2 regions of the Streptomyces sp. NPDC014734 genome follow, and region 1 is predicted to be linked to the other one. Evidence: riboswitches for the same ligand, from Rfam matches in the RefSeq annotation. Region 1 holds a riboswitch; the other holds the start of a gene.

Region 1 (5,008 bases):
CTCCTCGTACGCGCCCGCCTCCCGGGACAGCACCAGGGCGCAGCCGCGGTCCGAGACGACCGGGACCTCCTTGGCGACCAGGTTCATGCCGTCGCGGATCGGGTTGACGAGGGCCACGTCGGCCAGCCGGTACGCGGCCAGCGAGCGGGCGAAGTCGTCCTTGACGTGCAGGACGACGGGGGTCCAGGTGGCCGTGCCGTACGCCTCGTTGATGTCGGCGGCGACCCGCCGGACCTCGGCGGTGTAGTCGCGGTATACGGCGAGGTCCTGCCGGGACGGGTAGGCGAAGGCGACGTGGACGACCCGTTCGCGCCATTCGGGCCGCTCGTCGAGGAGTGCGCGGTACGCGAACAGGCCGCGCACGATGTTCTTGGACAGTTCCGTCCGGTCCACCCGGACGATCGTCCTCCGCCCGGGGCCGATCTGCTCGCGCAGCGCCGCCAGTCGCTCGTCCACGTCCGCCTCGTGCGCGCGTCTGCGCAGGAAGCCCGCGTCCGCGCCGAGCCCGTGCACCCCGATCCGGGTGTCCCCGGTGCCGCCCAGGATCTCCGCGCAGCAGCCGGTGAAGGCGTCCGCCCAGCGACGGGTGAGGAAGGCGGCCCGGTCGGCACCCAGGATGCCGCGCAGCAACTGTTCGGCGATGTCGTCGGGGAGCAGGCGGAAGTAGTCGACGGGCGCCCACGGGGTGTGCGAGAAGTGGCCGATGCGCAGGTCGGGGCGGAGCGCCCGGAGCATGCCGGGCACCAGGGCCAGGTGGTAGTCCTGCACCAGGACCGCCGCCCCCTGCCCGGCCTCCTCGGCGAGCGCCTCGGCGAAGGCCCGGTTGTACGTCTCGAACGACGCCCACTGCCGCCGGAACTCCGCGTCGAAGACCGGCTCCAGCGGGGTCTGGTAGAGCATGTGGTGGACGAACCAGAGCACCGAGTTCGCGATCCCGTTGTACGCGTCCGCGTGGACGGCGGCGTCGATGTCGAGCATCCGCACGCCCGGCTCGCCGACCCCGCGCCGGACCGCCTCCCGGTCCCCGTCGCCGAGCGCCGCGCACACCCAGAGCTTGTCGTCGACCGCGCTCAGCCCGGAGACGAGCCCGCCCCCGCCGCGCCTGGTGTCGAGCGAACCGTCCGTGGTGAGGGTGTACGACACCGGGCCGCGGTTGGAGGCGACGAGGACCTGCGCGGAGGACCGGGTCCGGGGCCGGGCGGCGGGCTGGGCTGCGTGCTCGGAGACCATGTTGCGGAATCTAGCCCGATCACGAACCGCCCAAACGTGCGAAGTCCGGCCGGGCCCGGCGGGCCCGGCCCGATGGAGGGCGCCCGACGGGGTCATGCCGTGCGGTGGGCGACGGGGCGGGCTGCGAGACGTGCCACAAGGTGGGCTGCGAGGCGGGCTGCGGGGCTGACGACGAGGTCACGCGGCGTGGCGGGTGAGGTACTCCTCGATCTCGCGCATCGGGGGCCGTTCCTCGGTGTCGACCGGGTGGGTACGCGGCACGAAGCCGTGGTCGCCGCGCTCGAACTGGGTGAGCGAGGGGCGGACCAAATGGCCACGGGACAGCCGGAGTTGGGCGGTCCGGTAGATCGCGGCGGCCATCCGGCCGAGCGCCTGGCCGTCCTGGTGGCGGTGCCTGCGCACCCCCACGTCGACCTGGGCGAGCGCGTCGAGGCCCACCGTGTGCAGGGCGTCGACGAGAAGGCCCAGCTCCACCCCGTACCCGACGGGGAAGGGCAACTGTTCGAGCAGGGAGCGGCGGGCGGCGTACTCGCCGCCGAGCGGCTGGACGAAACCGGCGAGCCGCGGCCAGTGCAGATTGAGCAGCGGGCGGGCCACCAGTTCGGTGACGCGGCCCCCCTGGGCGGCGGCCCGGCTGGTGGTGAGATCGGAAGCGCCACCGGGGGCGCCCCGGGAGACGCCTTCGGAAACGGCTTCGGGAGCGTCGCCGAACGGCCGGTCGTACATCGCCTTGACGAACTGCACGTCCGGTTCGGTCAGCAGTGGGCCGACGATGCCGGAGACGAAGTCCGCCGAGAAGTCCCTCAGGTCGGCGTCGACGAAGCAGACGATGTCCCCGCCGGTCACCAGCAGTGACCGCCACAGCACCTCGCCCTTGCCGGGCACGGCGGGTATGCGCGGGAGTATGTCGTCCCGGTGGACCACCCGGGCCCCGGCCTCCCGGGCCACCTTCGAGGTGTTGTCCGTGGAGCCGGAGTCGATGACCACGAGTTCGTCGACCAGCCGTACCCTCTCCATCAGCTCGCGCCGGATCGTCGTGACGATCTCGCCGACGGTCGCCTCCTCGTTCAGCGCAGGCAGGACGACACTCACGCTCCCGCGTCGCGGGTCCTTCGCCTTGGCCGCCAGGAGGCGTTCCAGCGGGCGGTCGGCGGCTGACCAGGAACGCCTGGTCAGCCAGCGTTCGGCCTCTTCCAGCACGGTCGATACTCCCTGTATGTGATCCATCTCGCGGTTCGGACGACTATCTCAACAGTCCGGGGCTTCGGTTAGAGTCTTGAACAACGCGGACGACCGTCGCATGTCGGGGTCGGTCCGCCGACAAATGCCTGGACCATGTGTTCCAGTGCCACAGCGCTCATCCAGAGGGACTGAGGGAACGGCCCGTTGAAGTCCCGGCAACCCTCCTGCCGACCGCGAGGTCACGGTGGGGAAGGTGCCAATTCCGTCTTGCGGCGAAACGCGTCGCAAGGAAGATGAGGAGAAAGGGCCTCCGCCATCATGGCCGTGCAGACTGCCGCAGCAGACACCGCTTCTTCCGCCGGTGCCTCCCCCGTCGACCTGGGCCCCGCCGCGGCGCTTTCCTGCCGCGAATGCGGCGAGCGATTCGAACTCGGCCCCATTTTCGCCTGCGCGTCCTGTTTCGGGCCGCTCGAAGTGGCGTACGACCTGCCGACCGGTTCCCCCGAGGAGCTGAGGAAGCGCATCGAGGCCGGACCGAACACCATCTGGCGCTACGCGCCGCTGCTGCCGGTCCCCGCCGACGTCGCGGACAAGCCCAACATCAACCCCGGCTTCACCAAGCTGGTCAAGGCCGACAACCTGGCCCGTGAGCTGGGTGTCACCGGTGGCCTGTACGTCAAGGACGACTCCGGCAACCCGACGCACTCCTTCAAGGACCGCGTCGTCGCCATCGCCGTCGAGGCCGCCCGCGCCTTCGGCTTCACCACCCTCTCCTGCTCCTCCACCGGCAACCTCGCCGGTGCGGTGGGTGCCGCCGCGGCCCGCGCCGGCTTCCGCTCCTGCGTGTTCATCCCGCACGACCTGGAACAGGGCAAGGTCGTCATGGCCGCGGTGTACGGCGGTGAGCTGGTCGGCATCGAGGGCAACTACGACGACGTCAACCGCTTCTGCTCGGAGCTCATCGGCGACCCGCTCGGCGAGGGCTGGGGCTTCGTCAACGTCAACCTCCGCCCGTACTACGGCGAGGGCTCCAAGACCCTGGCGTACGAGATCTGCGAGCAGCTCGGCTGGCGGCTGCCCGACCAGATCGTCATCCCGATCGCGTCCGGCTCCCAGCTGACGAAGATCGACAAGGGGCTCCAGGAGCTGATCAAGCTGGGCCTGGTCGAGGACAAGCCGTACAAGATCTTCGGCGCCCAGGCCGAGGGCTGCTCCCCGGTCTCCACCGCGTTCAAGGCCGGTCTCGACGTCGTCCGGCCGCAGAAGCCGAACACCATCGCCAAGTCCCTGGCGATCGGCAACCCGGCCGACGGCCCGTACGTCCTGGACATCGCCCGCCGCACCGGCGGCGCCGTCGAGGACGTCGACGACGAGCAGGTCGTCGACGCGATCAAGCTGCTGGCGCGCACCGAGGGCATCTTCGCCGAGACCGCGGGCGGGGTGACGGTCGGCGTGACGAAGAAGCTGATCGAGAACGGTGTGCTCGACCCGTCGCTGACCACCGTCGTCCTCAACACCGGGGACGGCCTCAAGACGCTGGACGCGGTGGCCGCCACCTCGCAGGCGACCGCGACGATCCGCCCGAGCCTGGACGCGTTCCGCGCCGCCGGCCTCGCCTCCGCCTGATCCTCCCGAGACCGAAGAAAGGCATCCGCCATGAGCGTCAAGGTCCGTATCCCCACCATCCTCCGCACCTACACCGGCGGCCGGGCCGAGGTTCCGGCCGACGGCGAGAATCTCTCCCAGGTCATCGCCTCCCTGGAGCAGAACCACCCGGGCATCGCCGCCCGCGTCCTGGACGACCAGGGCAAGCTGCGCCGCTTCGTGAACGTCTACGTCAACGACGACGACGTGCGCTTCGAGAGCGGGCTGGAGACGGCGACGCCGGACGGCGCCGGCATCTCGATCATCCCCGCCGTCGCGGGCGGCTGCTGACGCTCCCGGGCCTTCGTCGGACGACCCTCCGTCCGCCCGCTGCCGGACGGCTGTCAGGCGGCGGGCGGACGGCCGTCGGGCGGTTTCACGGTGTTATCGAATTGCCCCCTCCGGAACAAACGGAGGGGGCAATTCTGCATGGTTGAGCGCGGTAGAGTGTGGGAAGTCCCCCAGCTTCGCGTGCCGCCCGCCCCATGAGATTGCGCCCGGTCACGACAAGAAGTGGCCAATGTGCTCGATCTTCATGTGCCATAAGTCACTTTTGCCCGGCCCGACTTGCCCCGGAACCTTGTGAATCCTTCATATCCGGGCGATCAGTCGTGCCCGGAATTCTCGTCTGATTGACCTGTTGCAGAGGGCAGTTGGGCAGATACATTCAGCCGCGGTCGACGCGTTCCGGCGCACACACACCCTCTCCTGTCGGAGGGTGGGTTCTGACCCGGGTCCGCGAAGTGCGGTCCTGCGCAAGGGCCAGTAATAGGGGAGTTAGGCATGGCTCAGGGCACCGTCAAGTGGTTCAACGCGGAGAAGGGGTACGGCTTCATCGCGGTCGACGGTGGTGCGGATGTTTTCGTCCACTACAGCGCGATCCAGATGGACGGCTACCGCACCCTCGAAGAGGGTCAGCGAGTTGAGTTCGAGATCTCGCAGGGCCAGAAGG
Region 2 (5,008 bases), on a different contig from region 1:
CGTGCAGCGCCAGCGGGTCCCGTCGGTCGGCTGCGGAACCGTCGTCATCGTTGCGTCCTCTTTCGTCGAGCCTCGTGCTGCCTGATTCAAGGATCTCGCGGTGCGCCGTCGAACTGCGGATGTCCTGCCGTAACCCTACGGCCTCACCGTGTACCGCCGACACGGCGAGGCGGTCTGTCCCGTTCCCTCCATGTGCGTCATGCTCTGTTCATGATCGATCTGCGCGTCGCGGCGGGCCGGGTGACCGGCGGACTCCTACGGACGGTCACCCCGGGCGGACCTCTGGTCACCCGCGCCCTGATCGCGTCGTGCTGCCTGATCTTCGTACTCGGCCCGCTCTCCGGTCTCCGGCCGCCCCACGGGACGGCGGACGCCCTGCTCGCCGCCCAGGCGGGGTACTTCGAACGCTGGGGGGTGATCCCGAACGAGCTGTGGGACGGCTCCGGGCCGGCCCTCCTCACCCCGCTCACCGCCCTCTTCGTGCACGGAAGCTGGCTGCACCTGCTCGGGAACATGCTGTTCCTGTACGTGTTCGGGGCGATGGCCGAGGAGCGCATGGGCCGCACCGAGTTCCTGCTCTTCTACGTCGGCTGCGGCTATCTCGCGCTGGTCGCCTACGCGGCGGCGCACGCCGCGTCCGACCAGACGCTCGTCGGCGCGTCGGGCGCCATCTCGGCGGTGCTGGGGGCGTTCCTCTACCTCTTCCCCAGGGCCCGGGTCACCAGCCTGTTCCCGTTCCTCTTCTTCCTGCCGCTGCGCTTCCCCGCCTGGATCGTGCTGATCTTCTGGTTCGCCCTGCAGTGGCTGGCGGTCCGGGGCGCGGGCGACGGAGGGCCGGGCGTGGCCTATCTGGCCCATGTGGCCGGCTTCGCCCTCGGCTTCCTCTACGCGTGGGGACGCTATCGACGTGCCGATAGAGTGAAGGCTCCAGCCGCGGCCACCGAGGGAGACAGCCAACCGTGATCACCGCGATCGTGCTCATCAAGACCAGCGTGGACCGGATTCCCGAGATCGCCGAGGCCATCGCCGCGCTGGACAGCGTCAGCGAGGTCTTCTCCGTCACCGGTACCCACGACCTCATCGCCATGGTCCGGGTGGCCTCGCACGACGACCTGGCCGACGTCATCCCGGGCCGGATCAGCAAGATCCCCGGCGTCGAGGCCACCGACACCCACGTGGCCTTTCGCACCTACTCCCAGCACGACCTGGAGGCGGCCTTCAACATCGGCCTCGACGGCTGAGAAGTCCCGGCTCACGTCATCCGGCGGGGGCGGACCACATCGGTCCGCCCCCGCCGGATGACGTGGGGGGTCAGAGCTGGGCCTCGCCCCGGTCCGGGACGCAGCGGCCGCCCTCGGTGCGGTACTTCCACTGGGCGCCCTCGCTCACCAGCTCCTTGACCGCGCGCACGAACCGCTCGATGTGCTCGTCCGGCGTACCGGCGCCGAAGCTCACCCGGATCGCGTTGAGCGAGAGCTCCCCCGGCTCGGCCTCGGGCGCGCCGCACTCGCCGACCTGCTGCGGGTCGCTGCCCAGCAGGGTGCGGACCAGCGGGTGGGCGCAGAACAGCCCGTCGCGGACCCCGATGCCGTACTCGGCGGAGAGCGCCGCGGCGAAGTGCGAGCTGTTCCAGCCCTCCACCACGAACGAGATGACGCCGACCCGCGGGGCGTCGTCGCCGAACAGCGAGAGCACCCTGACCTCGGGAACGTCCGCGAGACCGGCCCGGACCGCGGCGACGAGGTGCTGCTCCCGGGCGACCAGGTCGTCGAAGCCCGCGTCGGTGAGCGCCTTGCAGGCGGAGGCGATGGAGTACACGCCGATGACGTTGGGGGAACCGGCCTCGTGGCGGGCGGCGGTGGTGTGCCACTCGACGTCCACCCCGCCGTCGGCACGACGGGCGACCTTGCGCGAGGCGCCGCCACCCGCCAGGTACGGCTCGGCGCCCCGGAGCCAGTCGGCCCGGCCCGCGAGCACGCCCGAACCGAACGGCGCGTACAGCTTGTGTCCGGAGAAGGCGACCCAGTCGACATCCAGGCCGGCGATGTCGACGGGGTGGTGCGGGGCGAGCTGCGCCGCGTCCAGCACGATCCGGGCGCCGTGCGCGTGGGCGGCGGCGGCCAGTTCCCTGACCGGCCACAGTTCGCCGGTGACGTTGGAGGCGCCGGTGACGCAGACCAGCGCGGGGCCGTGGGGCTCGCGGTCGGCGAGCGCCCGCTCCAGTGTCCCGACGGCCTGGGCCGGGGTGCGCGGGGCGTTGAGGTACGTCACCCGGGCGTCGCGCCACGGCAGCAACGAGGCGTGGTGCTCGGTCTCGTAGACGAAGACCTGACAGTCGTCGGGGATCACGGCGGCCAGCAGGTTGAGCGAGTCGGTGGTCGAGCGGGTGAAGACCACCTGGTCGTCGGGGCGGCAGCCGAGGAACTCCGCGACCGTCGCCCGGCTGTTCTCGAACAGGTCCGTGGACAGCTGGGAGAGGTACCCGGCGCCGCGGTGGACGCTGCCGTAGTACGGGGCGTACGCGGCAACGTCGTCCCAGACCCGCTGGAGCGCCGGGGCGCTGGCGGCGTAGTCGAGGGCCGCGTAGGCGACTTCACCACCCGTGACCAGCGGAACCGTTACATCCTTGCCCAGAACCGGCAGAGGGGCACAAAGCGACTGGTCGGCGGCAGCGGTGAAGACAGACATGGCGAACTCCCGTAACAGGCAGGCGAATCGCACGCGCCGACGGACATGCGGCGGCGCGGCGTGAAGAGGAAGAGGGTGCGGAGAAGGGCCGGAAAGCCCTATCGCATTCGCGTGCTCACAAGAGACTCCCTAGGGACCAGGACCCCGGGGGTTGGCATTCGTTGATGCCGAGGGGCCCGCGCTTGCCGCGGACCTCGCTGCCCACGGCCTGGTCTTCACCCGGGGCACCCCGCCACGGACGGAGGGTTGCCGGACAGCGGGCCGGGGCCGTAGTCGCTGTCACTCATGACCTGCTCAGCATCTTGCCATACGTCCGTGAACGCGCAAGGCGCGGTCCGCGATGCGGACCGCGCCCCGCGTCACCTTCCTCGCGCTCAGGCGTTGCTGGCCGCCACCCAGCGCTCCAGCGCCGCCCGGGCCGCCCCGGAGTCGATGGACTCGGCCGCCCTCACGACCCCGGCGGCGAGCTGTTCGTCCAGCGTGCCGTCCGTCGGGTCCAGGGCGACCAGGGCCGCCGCGGAGTTGAGCAGCACTGCCTCGCGCACCGGCCCGGGTTCGCCGGCCAGCACCCGTCGGGCCACGTCCGCGTTGTACGAGGCGTCGGCACCGCGCAGCGCCTGTGCCGGGACCAGCTCCAGGCCGATGTCGCGCGGGTCGAACCGCTGCTCGCGCACCGCGCCGTCCCGCACCACCCAGACCCGCGAGGTCGCCGTCGTCGTCAGCTCGTCGAGCCCGTCGTCACCGCGGAAGACGAGCGCCGAATTGCCGCGCGCGGCGAGGACACCGGCCACGATCGGCGCCATCCTCGCGTCGGCCACACCGACGGCCTGGGCGCGGACCCCGGCCGGATTGGTGAGTGGACCCAGGATGTTGAACGTGGTCTGGGCGCCGAGCTCCTTGCGCGCCCGGGCCGCGTACCGCAGCGCGGGGTGGAACTTCACCGCGAAGCAGAAGGTGATGCCCGCTTCCTCGGCGACCTCGACGACGCGCTCGGCGCTGAGCTCCAGGTTGACGCCGAGCTTCTCCAGCACGTCGGAGGAGCCGCTCGCCGAGGAGGAGGCGCGGTTGCCGTGCTTGACGACCTTGGCGCCGGTGCCCGCGATGACGATCGCGGACATCGTGGAGATGTTGACCGTCTTGGCGAGGTCGCCGCCGGTGCCGACGATGTCGACCGTGCGGCCCGGGACGTGAATGGTGCGGGCGTGCTCGTACATGGCGCGCACCAGGCCCGACACCTCCTCGACCGTCTCGCCCTTGGCGCGCAGCGCCACCGCGAAACCGGCGATCTGCACGTCGGTCGCCTCACCGCTCATGATGCGGTCCATCGCCCACGCGGTGTCGTCCGCGCCCAGGTCCTCGCCGCGCAGCAACGGGTTCAGCACGCCGGGCCAGGAACGGTCCGCCACGCTGTCGCCGCCGATCGGGGTCACAACGTTCATGGTCCGCTCCTGGGGTCCACAGCCGGTAAAAGGGGTCGGCTCCCACCCTATCGAGCACCGGGGACAGCGAAGAGCCCCGTCCATCGGATGGACGGGGCTCCTGCTGTGGCGATCAGTTCAGGCGATCAGTGGTGACCGTGGCCGCTGGTGATCTCCTTGTACTCCTCGACGGTGGGCTTGGCGATCTGGCCGTCCTCGCCGAAGTAGCTCCTGCTGAGCCTGGCGCGCAGCTTCTGCAGCGGGGACACCTTGCGCTCGACGCCGTTCTCGTCGACCGTCGGGCCGATCTCGACCGGCTGGTACTGCTCGTGCGCGGTGAGCGTGTGCAGCTTCTCCGGACCGAGCGGCTCGTGGATCTCGACGAACTCACCGTGCGGCAGGCGCTTGATGATGCCGGACTCGCGCCCGTGCAGCACCTTCTCCTTGTCGCGGCGCTGGAGGCCGAGGCAGATCCGCCGGGTGACGATGAACGCGATGACCGGGCCCGCGAAGATGAAGATCCGGATGAACCAGGAAATGGCGTTGATCGACAGGTGGAAGTGCGTGGCCCACAGGTCGTTGCCACCGCCGATGAAGACGATGACGTACTCGGTGATCCAGGCGACGCCGAAGGCGGTCCGGGTCGGGGCGTTGCGCGGGCGGTCCAGCAGGTGGTGCTCGCGCTTGTCACCGGTGACCCAGGACTCGATGAACGGGTAGAGCGCGATGACCGCGAGCACCAGTCCGAAGACCATCAGCGGGATGAACACGCCCAGGACCAGCGTGTGGCCCCAGAGGTTGATCTCCCAGCCGGGCATCACACGGATCAGACCCTCGGCGAAGCCCATGTACCAGTCGGGCTGGGCGCCGGTGGACACCTGGTCCGGCCGGTAGGGGCCGAT

Evidence for each region. A riboswitch is a leader RNA that binds a small molecule or an ion and turns the genes downstream of it on or off. The one in region 1 is predicted to bind S-adenosylmethionine.
Region 2: linked by a shared signal. The riboswitch ahead of ACF1CT_RS16080 (aminotransferase class V-fold PLP-dependent enzyme) and the one ahead of thrC (threonine synthase) in region 1 are both predicted to bind S-adenosylmethionine.

What each region holds. Positions count from the first base shown of each region.
Region 1 is NZ_JBIBYN010000019.1:170,889-175,896, forward strand. Features, by position in the region: gene ACF1CT_RS27150 (trehalose-6-phosphate synthase) at 1-1,230, opposite strand, end outside; gene ACF1CT_RS27155 (glucosyl-3-phosphoglycerate synthase) at 1,408-2,430, opposite strand; SAM riboswitch class I at 2,585-2,712, shown strand; gene thrC (threonine synthase) at 2,731-4,038, shown strand; gene ACF1CT_RS27165 (MoaD/ThiS family protein) at 4,069-4,347, shown strand; gene ACF1CT_RS27170 (cold-shock protein) at 4,840-5,008, shown strand, end outside.
Region 2 is NZ_JBIBYN010000008.1:262,372-267,379, forward strand. Features, by position in the region: gene ACF1CT_RS16065 (hypothetical protein) at 1-48, opposite strand, end outside; gene ACF1CT_RS16070 (rhomboid family intramembrane serine protease) at 211-963, shown strand; gene ACF1CT_RS16075 (Lrp/AsnC family transcriptional regulator) at 960-1,241, shown strand; gene ACF1CT_RS16080 (aminotransferase class V-fold PLP-dependent enzyme) at 1,312-2,688, opposite strand; SAM riboswitch class IV at 2,862-2,979, opposite strand; gene trpD (anthranilate phosphoribosyltransferase) at 3,063-4,127, opposite strand; gene ACF1CT_RS16090 (cytochrome bc complex cytochrome b subunit) at 4,253-5,008, opposite strand, start outside.